Regions from separate parts of the Gracilibacillus caseinilyticus genome, predicted to be linked through region 2. Evidence: a T-box and tRNA genes for the amino acid it is inferred to sense, from the RefSeq annotation. Region 2 holds a T-box; the other holds one or more tRNA genes.
The links. A T-box is a leader RNA that pairs with one kind of tRNA and senses whether it is charged. The one in region 2 lies ahead of alaS (alanine--tRNA ligase), so its partner is inferred to be a tRNA-Ala.
Positions count from the first base shown of each region.

Region 1: it has a tRNA-Ala gene. The T-box ahead of alaS (alanine--tRNA ligase) is inferred to sense a tRNA for this amino acid. The anticodon was not compared.

Region 1 covers NZ_CP095072.1:937,242-943,132, reverse strand. The annotation lists gene MUN88_RS04530 (hypothetical protein) at 1-99, shown strand, start outside; rRNA gene MUN88_RS04525 (16S ribosomal RNA) at 393-1,955, shown strand; tRNA gene MUN88_RS04520 (tRNA-Ile) at 2,216-2,292, shown strand; tRNA gene MUN88_RS04515 (tRNA-Ala) at 2,303-2,378, shown strand; rRNA gene MUN88_RS04510 (23S ribosomal RNA) at 2,517-5,428, shown strand; rRNA gene rrf (5S ribosomal RNA) at 5,577-5,693, shown strand; tRNA gene MUN88_RS04500 (tRNA-Asn) at 5,738-5,812, shown strand; tRNA gene MUN88_RS04495 (tRNA-Thr) at 5,816-5,889, shown strand.
Region 2 covers NZ_CP095072.1:3,160,770-3,166,660, forward strand. The annotation lists gene recD2 (SF1B family DNA helicase RecD2) at 1-291, shown strand, start outside; gene MUN88_RS14885 (YrzR-like zinc ribbon domain) at 370-558, shown strand; gene MUN88_RS14890 (AI-2E family transporter) at 564-1,634, shown strand; T-box leader at 1,673-1,882, shown strand; gene alaS (alanine--tRNA ligase) at 1,969-4,599, shown strand; gene MUN88_RS14900 (IreB family regulatory phosphoprotein) at 4,676-4,939, shown strand; gene ruvX (Holliday junction resolvase RuvX) at 4,939-5,358, shown strand; gene MUN88_RS14910 (DUF1292 domain-containing protein) at 5,372-5,656, shown strand.

The DNA of each region.
Region 1 (5,891 bases), 2.2 Mb from region 2:
ATGCGCGAAAGGTACAAAGTAATCTTTCAATTGTATACACGAGTGGCCGGTGAAGAGGAAGTGAAGAAGTACATTCCGAAAAAAGTCAAAATTGAATAACATACGCTATACTATATCTTTTCAGTTAGACAGATGAGATATAGTATATTTTTTTGAAAAAAATCAAAAAAAGACTTGCTGAGTAAAAAAGTATATGGTATATTATTTCTTGTCGTCATTGAGACACGGACAAAAAAATAAACATTTAAAAAAGTTATTGACTTACCTTTTTATTCATGTTATATTAAGTTTCGTCGCAAAAAACGACATTAAAATTGATCTTTGAAAACTGAACAAAACAACCAGTATGAATTAATAAACAAGCTAGCTTATAGAAGCGAGCGCAAGTCAACTTTATTGAGAGTTTGATCTTGGCTCAGGACGAACGCTGGCGGCGTGCCTAATACATGCAAGTCGAGCGCGGGAAGCTAACTGAATCCTTCGGGAGGACGTTAGTGGAACGAGCGGCGGACGGGTGAGTAACACGTGGGCAACCTGCCTGTAAGATTGGGATAACCCCGGGAAACCGGGGCTAATACCGGATAATACATTGCTTCGCATGAAGGAATGTTGAAAGATGGCCTCTGGCTATCACTTACAGATGGGCCCGCGGCGCATTAGCTAGTTGGTGAGGTAACGGCTCACCAAGGCAACGATGCGTAGCCGACCTGAGAGGGTGATCGGCCACACTGGGACTGAGACACGGCCCAGACTCCTACGGGAGGCAGCAGTAGGGAATCTTCCGCAATGGACGAAAGTCTGACGGAGCAACGCCGCGTGAACGAAGAAGGTTTTCGGATCGTAAAGTTCTGTTGTTAGGGAAGAACAAGTGCCGTTCAAACAGGGCGGCACCTTGACGGTACCTATCGAGGAAGCCCCGGCTAACTACGTGCCAGCAGCCGCGGTAATACGTAGGGGGCAAGCGTTGTCCGGAATTATTGGGCGTAAAGCGCGCGTAGGCGGTTTCTTAAGTCTGATGTGAAATCTTGCGGCTCAACCGCAAGCGGTCATTGGAAACTGGGGAACTTGAGTGCAGAAGAGGAGAGTGGAATTCCACGTGTAGCGGTGAAATGCGTAGATATGTGGAGGAACACCAGTGGCGAAGGCGACTCTCTGGTCTGTAACTGACGCTGAGGTGCGAAAGCGTGGGGAGCGAACAGGATTAGATACCCTGGTAGTCCACGCCGTAAACGATGAGTGCTAGGTGTTAGGGGGTTTCCGCCCCTTAGTGCTGCAGTTAACGCATTAAGCACTCCGCCTGGGGAGTACGGCCGCAAGGCTGAAACTCAAAAGAATTGACGGGGGCCCGCACAAGCGGTGGAGCATGTGGTTTAATTCGAAGCAACGCGAAGAACCTTACCAGGTCTTGACATCTTCGGATGTCCCTAGAGATAGGGAGTTCCCTTCGGGGACCGAATGACAGGTGGTGCATGGTTGTCGTCAGCTCGTGTCGTGAGATGTTGGGTTAAGTCCCGCAACGAGCGCAACCCTTGATCTTAGTTGCCAGCATTAAGTTGGGCACTCTAAGGTGACTGCCGGTGACAAACCGGAGGAAGGTGGGGATGACGTCAAATCATCATGCCCCTTATGACCTGGGCTACACACGTGCTACAATGGATGGTACAGAGGGCAGCGAAACCGCGAGGTCAAGCAAATCCCATAAAACCATTCTCAGTTCGGATTGCAGGCTGCAACTCGCCTGCATGAAGCCGGAATCGCTAGTAATCGTGGATCAGCATGCCACGGTGAATACGTTCCCGGGCCTTGTACACACCGCCCGTCACACCACGAGAGTTGGCAACACCCGAAGTCGGTGGGGTAACCTTTGGAGCCAGCCGCCGAAGGTGGGGCCAATGATTGGGGTGAAGTCGTAACAAGGTAGCCGTATCGGAAGGTGCGGCTGGATCACCTCCTTTCTAAGGATTAATAGAAAGGCGAAAGCACCCGTTTAGCGACGTACAAACTGGACTGAACCGAAGGAGATAAAGGAAACACAACGAACTTTTGTGAGTTGATGTTGACTTATCGTACGGAGGTGAAGGAAGTTTGCTAGGCGCTGGGTGCTGTAGCTGGACATATTACGGAACACCTTTTACAAGGTGACAAATCATACTTGGTTGTTTGGTTCAGTTTTGAGAGATCAATCTGCCTCTCAATATCATACACTCATTAGAATGGGCCTGTAGCTCAGCTGGTTAGAGCGCACGCCTGATAAGCGTGAGGTCGGTGGTTCGAGTCCACTCAGGCCCACCATTCTAAATTTGGGGCCTTAGCTCAGCTGGGAGAGCGCCTGCTTTGCACGCAGGAGGTCAGCGGTTCGATCCCGCTAGGCTCCACCATTTTAATTTAATGTACCTTGAAAACTAGATAAGAGTAATCAGGACGTGGAAGCAACTGCTTGACAGCTGTGGAAACGAAACTGATGACAAGACATCAAACAATAACCAACTCGCTTTTCATTGGAATAAAGTAAGTATAGTTAAGTGAAGAAGGGCGCACGGTGGATGCCTTGGCACTAGGAGCCGATGAAGGACGGGACAAACACCGATATGTCTCGGGGAGCCGTACGTAGGCCTTGATCCGAGAATTTCCGAATGGGGAAACCCTCTGCTCGTCATGGAGTAGAACATTTATCTGAATCCATAGGATAAATGAGGCAGACCCGGGGAACTGAAACATCTCAGTACCCGGAGGAAGAGAAAGCAAACGCGATTTCCCGAGTAGCGGCGAGCGAAACGGAATTAGCCCAAACCAAAAAGCTTGCTTTTTGGGGTTGTAGGACACTCCTTTGGAGTTACAAAGAAATACATTAGACGAAGTGGTCTGGAAAGGCCCATCATAGAAGGTAACAATCCTGTAGTCGAAAATGTGTTTCCTCCGGAGTGGATCCTGAGTACGGCGGAACACGTGAAATTCCGTCGGAATCCGGGAGGACCATCTCCCAAGGCTAAATACTCCCTAGTGACCGATAGTGAACCAGTACCGTGAGGGAAAGGTGAAAAGCACCCCGGGAGGGGAGTGAAAGAGAACCTGAAACCGTGTGCCTACAAGTAGTCGGAGCCCTTTTATGGGTGACGGCGTACCTTTTGTAGAATGGACCGGCGAGTTACGATCCCCTGCAAGGTTAAGTGGAAGACACGGAGCCGCAGCGAAAGCGAGTCTGAACAGGGCGTTTTAGTAGGTGGTCGTAGACCCGAAACCGTGTGATCTACCCATGTCCAGGGTGAAGGTCAGGTAACACTGACTGGAGGCCCGAACCCACGCACGTTGAAAAGTGCGGGGATGAGGTGTGGGTAGGGGTGAAATGCCAATCGAACACGGAGATAGCTGGTTCTCTCCGAAATAGCTTTAGGGCTAGCCTCAAGGCATGTATGTTGGAGGTAGAGCACTGATTGGACTAGGGGCCCTTACCGGGTTACCGAATTCAGTCAAACTCCGAATGCCAATCATATTACCTTGGGAGTCAGACTATGGGTGATAAGGTTCATAGTCGAAAGGGAAACAGCCCAGACCGTCAGCTAAGGTCCCAAAGTATACGTTAAGTGGAAAAGGATGTGGCGTTGCATAGACAACCAGGATGTTGGCTTAGAAGCAGCCATCATTTAAAGAGTGCGTAATAGCTCACTGGTCGAGTGACGCTGCGCCGAAAATATACCGGGGCTAAACGTATCACCGAAGCTACGGATTGATCTACGATCAATGGTAGGAGAGCGTTCTAAGTGCAGCGAAGTCAGACCGTGAGGACTGGTGGAGCGCTTAGAAGTGAGAATGCCGGTATGAGTAGCGAAAAAGAAGTGAGAATCTTCTTCACCGAATGCCTAAGGTTTCCTGAGGAAGGCTCGTCCGCTCAGGGTTAGTCGGGGCCTAAGCCGAGGCCGAAAGGCGTAGGCGATGGACAACAGGTTGATATTCCTGTACCACCCAATTCCGTTTGAGTGATGGGGGGACGCAGAAGGATAAGGAATGCGCACCACTGGATGTGTGCGTTGAAGCAGTAAGTGAGTCAGATAGGCAAATCCGTCTGGCAATCACAAGCTGTGATCAGGAGGGAAATATAGTACCGAAGTTCCGGATTTCACGCTGCCAAGAAAAGCCTCTAGCAAGGAAAAGGGTGCCCGTACCGCAAACCGACACAGGTAGGCGAGGAGAGAATCCTAAGGTGATCGGGAGAACTCTCGTTAAGGAACTCGGCAAAATGACCCCGTAACTTCGGGAGAAGGGGTGCTTCTTTTGCGAGAAGCCGCAGTGAAAAGGCCCAAGCGACTGTTTAGCAAAAACACAGGTCTCTGCGAAGCCGTAAGGCGAAGTATAGGGGCTGACACCTGCCCGGTGCTGGAAGGTTAAGGGGATGCGTTAGCATTAGCGAAGCGTTGAACCGAAGCCCCAGTAAACGGCGGCCGTAACTATAACGGTCCTAAGGTAGCGAAATTCCTTGTCGGGTAAGTTCCGACCCGCACGAAAGGTGCAACGACTTGGGCACTGTCTCAACGAGAGACCCGGTGAAATTATACTATGCGTGAAGATGCGCATTACCCGCGACAGGACGGAAAGACCCCGTGGAGCTTTACTGTAGCCTGATATTGAATGTTGGTACAGCTTGTACAGGATAGGTGGGAGCCTGAGATACGTGAGCGCTAGCTTACGTGGAGGCGCCGGTGGGATACCACCCTGGCTGTATTGACCTTCTAACCCAGAACCGTGATCCGGTTCGGAGACAGTGTCAGGTGGGCAGTTTGACTGGGGCGGTCGCCTCCTAAAATGTAACGGAGGCGCCCAAAGGTTCCCTCAGAATGGTTGGAAATCATTCGCAGAGTGCAAAGGCAGAAGGGAGCTTGACTGCGAGACCTACAAGTCGAGCAGGGACGAAAGTCGGGCTTAGTGATCCGGCGGTACCGAATGGAAGGGCCGTCGCTCAACGGATAAAAGCTACCCCGGGGATAACAGGCTTATCTCCCCCAAGAGTCCACATCGACGGGGAGGTTTGGCACCTCGATGTCGGCTCATCGCATCCTGGGGCTGTAGTCGGTCCCAAGGGTTGGGCTGTTCGCCCATTAAAGCGGTACGCGAGCTGGGTTCAGAACGTCGTGAGACAGTTCGGTCCCTATCCGTCGTGGGCGTTGGAAGTTTGAGAGGAGCTGTCCTTAGTACGAGAGGACCGGGATGGACACACCGCTGGTGCACCAGTTGTTCTGCCAAGAGCATCGCTGGGTAGCTACGTGTGGAAGGGATAAGTGCTGAAAGCATCTAAGCATGAAGCCCCCCTCAAGATGAGACTTCCCATCACGTAAGTGAGTAAGATCCCTCAGAGACGATGAGGTTGATAGGTTCGAGGTGGAAGCATGGTGACATGTGAAGCTGACGAATACTAATAGATCGAGGACTTATCTATACAAATGTTTCTGATGTGCAACGGTTCGTTGATGTCTGTCTCTTGTCTTATCTAGTTTTCAGGGTGCAAACCCATGTAATAATATAGGATGATCGATTAAAATCGTCACATCCATGTGACAACATCGATCGACCAACATCCTTGTTGGTCTGGTAGCGATAGCGAAGAGGTCACACCTGTTCCCATGCCGAACACAGCAGTTAAGCTCTTCAGCGCCCATGGTAGTTGGGGCTCGCGCCCCTGCAAGAGTAGGACGTTGCCAGGCTATGTAATTTTTACAGCTTTGAGAAGCAGCCAGATGAATAGTATTCCACAGTAGCTCAGTGGTAGAGCAATCGGCTGTTAACCGATCGGTCGTAGGTTCGAATCCTACCTGTGGAGCCATATGCTTCCATAGCTCAGTTCGGTAGAGCACTTCCATGGTAAGGAAGGGGTCGCCGGTTCAAGTCCGGCTGGAAGCTCT
Region 2 (5,891 bases):
CCAGTAATTTCAGGATATAATCGGATGCTTCGGAAGAATCTACTTTATACGGGTATAACCCGCGCAAAGCAGTCTCTGGTTATGTGTGGGGATAAGCAAGCTTTTTTAAAAGGGGTTCACACAGAAGACACCAACAAGCGTTATACAAACCTCGTGTCATTTTTGCATGAACTTTTTCATGTAAAGGAGGAGAAAAGTGACAAAGATAAGAAAGAGATATCAGCAGATGAATGGTTACTTTCAGTAGATGTTGGACAGGAAGATTTCTCACCTTATGATTTTATGGTATAAATTTTAGACAATTACATGTATATTTCCCTCAAAGTTGGACAGGCTGACAGATAAAAATGATAAAGTGAGGGAAAGTTTGTGAGATGTCCGAATTGTCGCAGTAAGAATATTGGAATTATTGGCCCGGAGCAATATTATTGCTGGGATTGTTATATTGAATTATCCATCCAAAATAACATGTTGCATTTACATGAGGTCGAAATGGATGGTACCTTAAGTTCATTAGACGACTTATTTTCAGATGAGGAACGACGGGTTGAAGGTTAACCGTGATGACTAATCAGAAAAAAGTCAGTATCGCTCTGAGACTTGTCATATTATGTTTGGCTGTATTATTTTTGTACTTAATGTATATCCTCTTTCCTTTTTATAAAAATGTTTTAGTAGTAGCGTTCCACATCTTGACGCCTTTTTTAATAGCTGGATTAATTGCATACTTGTTACATCCGCTCGTGGAAAAGATTCATAGCTGGCATATCCCGCGACCCGTTGCGATTGTGTGCATTTACTTATTATTTTTCGGACTGGTCGGTTATGGAGTCTATCGTTCTTTTCCCACTTGGATGAAACAAATTCAGGATATTCAGCAGAATCTGCCTTCTTATGTGGATGCTTACCGTTCGTTTATTTATGGTTTATATAGCCAGACTTCCTTTATGCCCGAAGGATTTCACGATAATTTAGACGAATTCTTACAAAATCTTGAGACATCTATCGGTGAAAAAATTACGATTCTGTTAAAAAATATTCCGATGCTTTTCGATGCGTTTGTCATGCTGGCGGTAATACCAATCCTGGCATTTTATTTTTTAAAAGACTACCGGCGATTGCAAAAAAGTCTACTAAAACTAATTCCATCCAGATGGCAGGTGTTTACCAAAACTTTAGCTCGAGATATGGAAGAAAGCCTAGGTCAATATATTCGTGGTCAAATATTAGTTTGTTTTTTAGTAGGTCTGGTCAGTTATTTTCTTCTTAAGTGGATCGGCATGAGTTATACAGTTGTATTGGCAACGATTATTGGCTTTACTAATTTCATTCCGTACTTTGGACCAATTATCGGGGCCATACCAGCCGTGCTGATTGCATTTACTGTTTCTACAGAGAAAGTGTTATACGTTATCCTGGCAGTACTGGTTGTCCAGGTGTTAGAGGGCAATTTGCTGTCACCTTTTATAGTAGGGAAAAGCATTCATATTCACCCTGTGTACATTATCTTAACGTTATTTATTGCGGCCAAAACTGTTGGTGTTGTCGGCATGATCCTGGCAGTTCCATTGTTAGCTGTTGGAAGGGTAGCGATACCGATGATTTATAAACAAGTGAAAGCAATTGACAGATAGAAAAAAGTTTTCTATAATATGCTAGCGAAGTGAATAATCGAAATACGTTGAAAAACCTGAGTACCAGATAACCATGTCGAAGAGAGGGATGACCGAGGCTGAAAGTGATCCTGCATGCAATGATCTGGGAAGCTAGTTTGAAGTGCAGTTAATCACTGCCGGTTACATCACCGTTACAGATGTTAAAGAGATAGTCTTTTTTAGACTATAATTAGGGTGGTACCGCGGATTCAACTCTCGTCCCTGCTATTTAGGCAGGGATGGGAGTTTTTTTATGCAAATCATGTCCGGGTAGTTGTACCTGATTAACTATATTATTATGGGAGGTTTCATTATGAAGCAATTAACATCTGCTGAGGTTCGTCAAATGTTCTTGGACTTTTTTAAGGAAAAAGGACATGGTGTTGAACCAAGTGCGTCATTAGTACCGAAAGATGATCCTACTTTATTATGGATCAACAGTGGTGTAGCCACATTAAAAAAATATTTTGATGGAAGAGTCGTACCGCAAAATCCACGTATTACTAATGCACAGAAGTCTATTCGTACCAATGATATTACTAATGTCGGCTATACAGCACGTCACCACACATTCTTTGAAATGTTAGGGAACTTCTCAATTGGTGATTATTTCAAGGAAGAAGCAATCGAATTCGCATGGGAATTTCTGACCAGTGAAAAATGGATTGGTTTTGATCCAGAAAAATTATCTGTTACCGTTCACCCGGAAGATGAAGAAGCCTACTTGTTATGGAAAGATAAAATCGGTTTACCTGAGGATCGTATTATTCGACTTGAGGAGAATTTCTGGGATATTGGTGAAGGGCCAAGTGGTCCGAATACGGAAATCTTTTATGATCGTGGTGAAGCATATGGTAATGATGCCAATGATTCTGAACTTTATCCAGGTGGGGAAAATGAACGCTATTTAGAAATTTGGAATCTTGTATTCTCCGAATTTAACCATAATCCAGATGATACGTATACACCATTACCGAAGAAAAACATTGATACCGGTATGGGACTAGAACGACTTGTTAGTGTTATTCAACATACACAAACTAATTTTGAAACAGACTTGTTTTTACCAATTATTAAAGAAACGGAAAAATATGCGAATACGAGTTACCTGGCAAATGTGGATACAGATGTCTCATTTAAGGTGATCGCGGACCATATTCGTACCGTATCGTTCGCAGTCAGTGATGGTGCATTGCCATCTAATGAGGGACGAGGATATGTGCTGCGTCGTTTATTGAGACGTGCGGTCCGCTATGCGAAACAAATTGGAATTGACAAGCCATTTATGTATAAACTTGTTCCGACTGTAGGATCCATTATGGAAGCATTTTATCCAGATGTGAAAAACAAAGGCGACTTTATTCAGAATGTGATCAAAACAGAAGAAGAGCGATTCCATGAAACGTTACAAGAAGGTTTGCATATTCTAAATCAGATTGTCGAGCAGGAAAAAGCAAAAGGTAGTACCATTTTTCCAGGTGAAGAAGTGTTCCGTCTATATGATACTTATGGATTCCCGAAAGAATTAACGGAGGAATATGTGGGCGAAGCGGGGTTTACGATTGATGAACAAGCGTTTGAAAAAGGAATGGAAAAACAGCGTGATCGTGCACGTAATGCACGTCAAAAAGTAGATTCTATGCAGATTCAAGATAGTGTATTAAGTGATATTAATGCAGAGAGTCAATTTGTAGGATACGATCAGTTGGAAGTGGAGACGAAAGTTATTGCACTTGTTTCAGGAAAGGATCTTGTTTCTGAAGCAACAGACAGTGAAGCGTATCTTATGTTAGAAAGCACGCCGTTTTATGCAGAGAGCGGTGGTCAAATTGCCGATAAAGGATTGCTGTCATTTGAGAATGGCAATGCGGAAGTATTAGATGTCCAAAAAGCACCAAACGGACAAAATCTTCATCGTGTAAAGCTGCAAGGAACGATTGCTAATGGACAAACAATTCAAGCAAAAGTCGATCAGACATCCCGTCAGTATATTATAAAAAATCACTCCGCTACTCACTTATTACATCAAGCGTTAAAAGATGTATTAGGAGAACATGTCAATCAGGCAGGTTCACTGGTAGCTGGTGAACGATTAAGATTTGACTTCTCTCATTTCGGAGCCATTACAGAGCAAGAAATCATCGAAATTGAGCAAATTGTAAATGAAAAAATTTGGGATTCCATTCCCGTTACGATTAGTAATAAGTCAATTAGTGAAGCAAAAGAAATGGGTGCAATGGCTCTATTTGGTGAGAAATATGGTGATGTCGTACGTGTTGTAGAGATGGGTGGATATAGTATCGAGCTGTGTGGTGGATGCCATGTTAATAATACTGCTGAAATCGGACTATTTAAAATTGTATCAGAATCTGGTATTGGCGCAGGAACTCGCAGAATAGAGGCCGTAACAGCTAAAGGCGCTTATCAATTTGTCAATGGGAAGCATCACCTGTTACAGACAGCAGCTACCCAATTGAAAACGAAAGAAGATCAGGTACCAGAAAGACTGGACCAGATTTTCAAAGAAATGAAAGAACAGCAGCGTCAAGTGGAGTCTTTGCGCGCTAAATTATCCCAATACGAAGCCTCTTCTATTTTAGATGACGTAAAAGAAGTAAACGGTGTTCAATATTTAGCTAAAAAAGTCGATGTAAGTGATATGAATCAATTACGCCAAATGGTAGATGATATGAAACAGAAGCTCGAATCTGGTATTATTTTGCTTGCAGCAGTTAATAATGACAAAGTACAGCTTGCTTCAGGTGTGACGAAAGACCTTGTCAATAAAGGCTATCATGCTGGGAACTTAATTAAAGAGACCGCACAAATCTGTGGAGGAGGAGGCGGCGGCCGTCCAGACATGGCACAAGCTGGAGGGAAAGATGCCAGTAAATTGGCCGATGCATTAGGTTATGTGGAAAAATATGTCCAAACAGCACTATAATTTTGGAAATTTTTAATAATAACCGGTATAATAGAAAGATACAGTCAAACGTTGAATTTTAATTGGGGGTGCTTCCATGGATGGAATGGACAAGACAATGAAATTTGATTTTTCAGAAGAGCCCATTGAACAGAATGTTGAAGAAGTGTTATTGGTAGTTTATAATGCTCTGGAAGAAAAGGGGTACCATCCGATCAATCAAATTGTTGGATACTTATTATCCGGGGATCCAGCATATATTCCAAGACACAAGGATGCACGCAATTTAATAAGGAGAATTGAGCGCGATGAAATCATTGAAGAACTTGTTAAATATTACATCAGCGCAAACAAAAAATAATGAGTAAGGTATTAGGGTTAGATGTAGGTTCCAAGACTATTGGAGTAGCCATTAGTGATGCATTGGGATGGACGGCTCAAGGATTAAAGACGATCTATTGGAATGAGCCCGATTTCCAATCTGTACAAGAAACGTTTAAACAGTTAATTGATGACCATACTATTGAGAAAGCGGTAGTTGGCTTACCGAAGAACATGGATGGTTCCATCGGTTTTCGTGGCGAAGCTTCGCAGGAATTTGCAAAGTTTTTAGAATCCACTTTTTCCTTGCAAATAGTGATGTGGGATGAACGACTGACGACAATGGCTGCCGAAAGGGTACTGTTAGAAGCAGATGTCAGTCGTTCCAAACGAAAAAAAGTGATAGACAAGATGGCGGCAGTAATGATTTTACAAGGCTATCTGGACAGTCAACCATAAGGGAGGAAGGCAATTGGCACTAGAAGAAAAAGAACGAATTATCATACCAGATGAAAATGGTGAAGAGCACTTGTTTGAAGTGTTGTTTACATTTGACGTGGACGAAACAGAGCAGTCGTATGTTGCCGTAGTACCGGCAGATCAAAAAGAAGATGAGGAAGTAGAAGTCTTTGCTTTCCGCTATGAGGAAAATGATAACGAAGAGGACCTGGCACTGTTCCAAATTGAATCAGATGAAGAATGGGACATGGTAGAAGAAGTACTTAACACTATCGCAGACGAAGACTTAACCGAATAAGCCAAAAGCCTGACTAATCAGCTTAGTCAGGCTTTTTTACAAGAAAATATTTAAATACTGTCATAAAGGCGAATTACATAGATGTATGGGTTCTTATTATGCGAATTATGTAAACGGGAACTGTAAGACAAAGTGGTTATTTTGATAAATTTTATCTGCTAAGCCAAGCTCTTAAAAAGTACTCCGCGTTCTGCGGCGGGTCGATCTGCTAAGTTACTTCTGAATTAACTTCCTA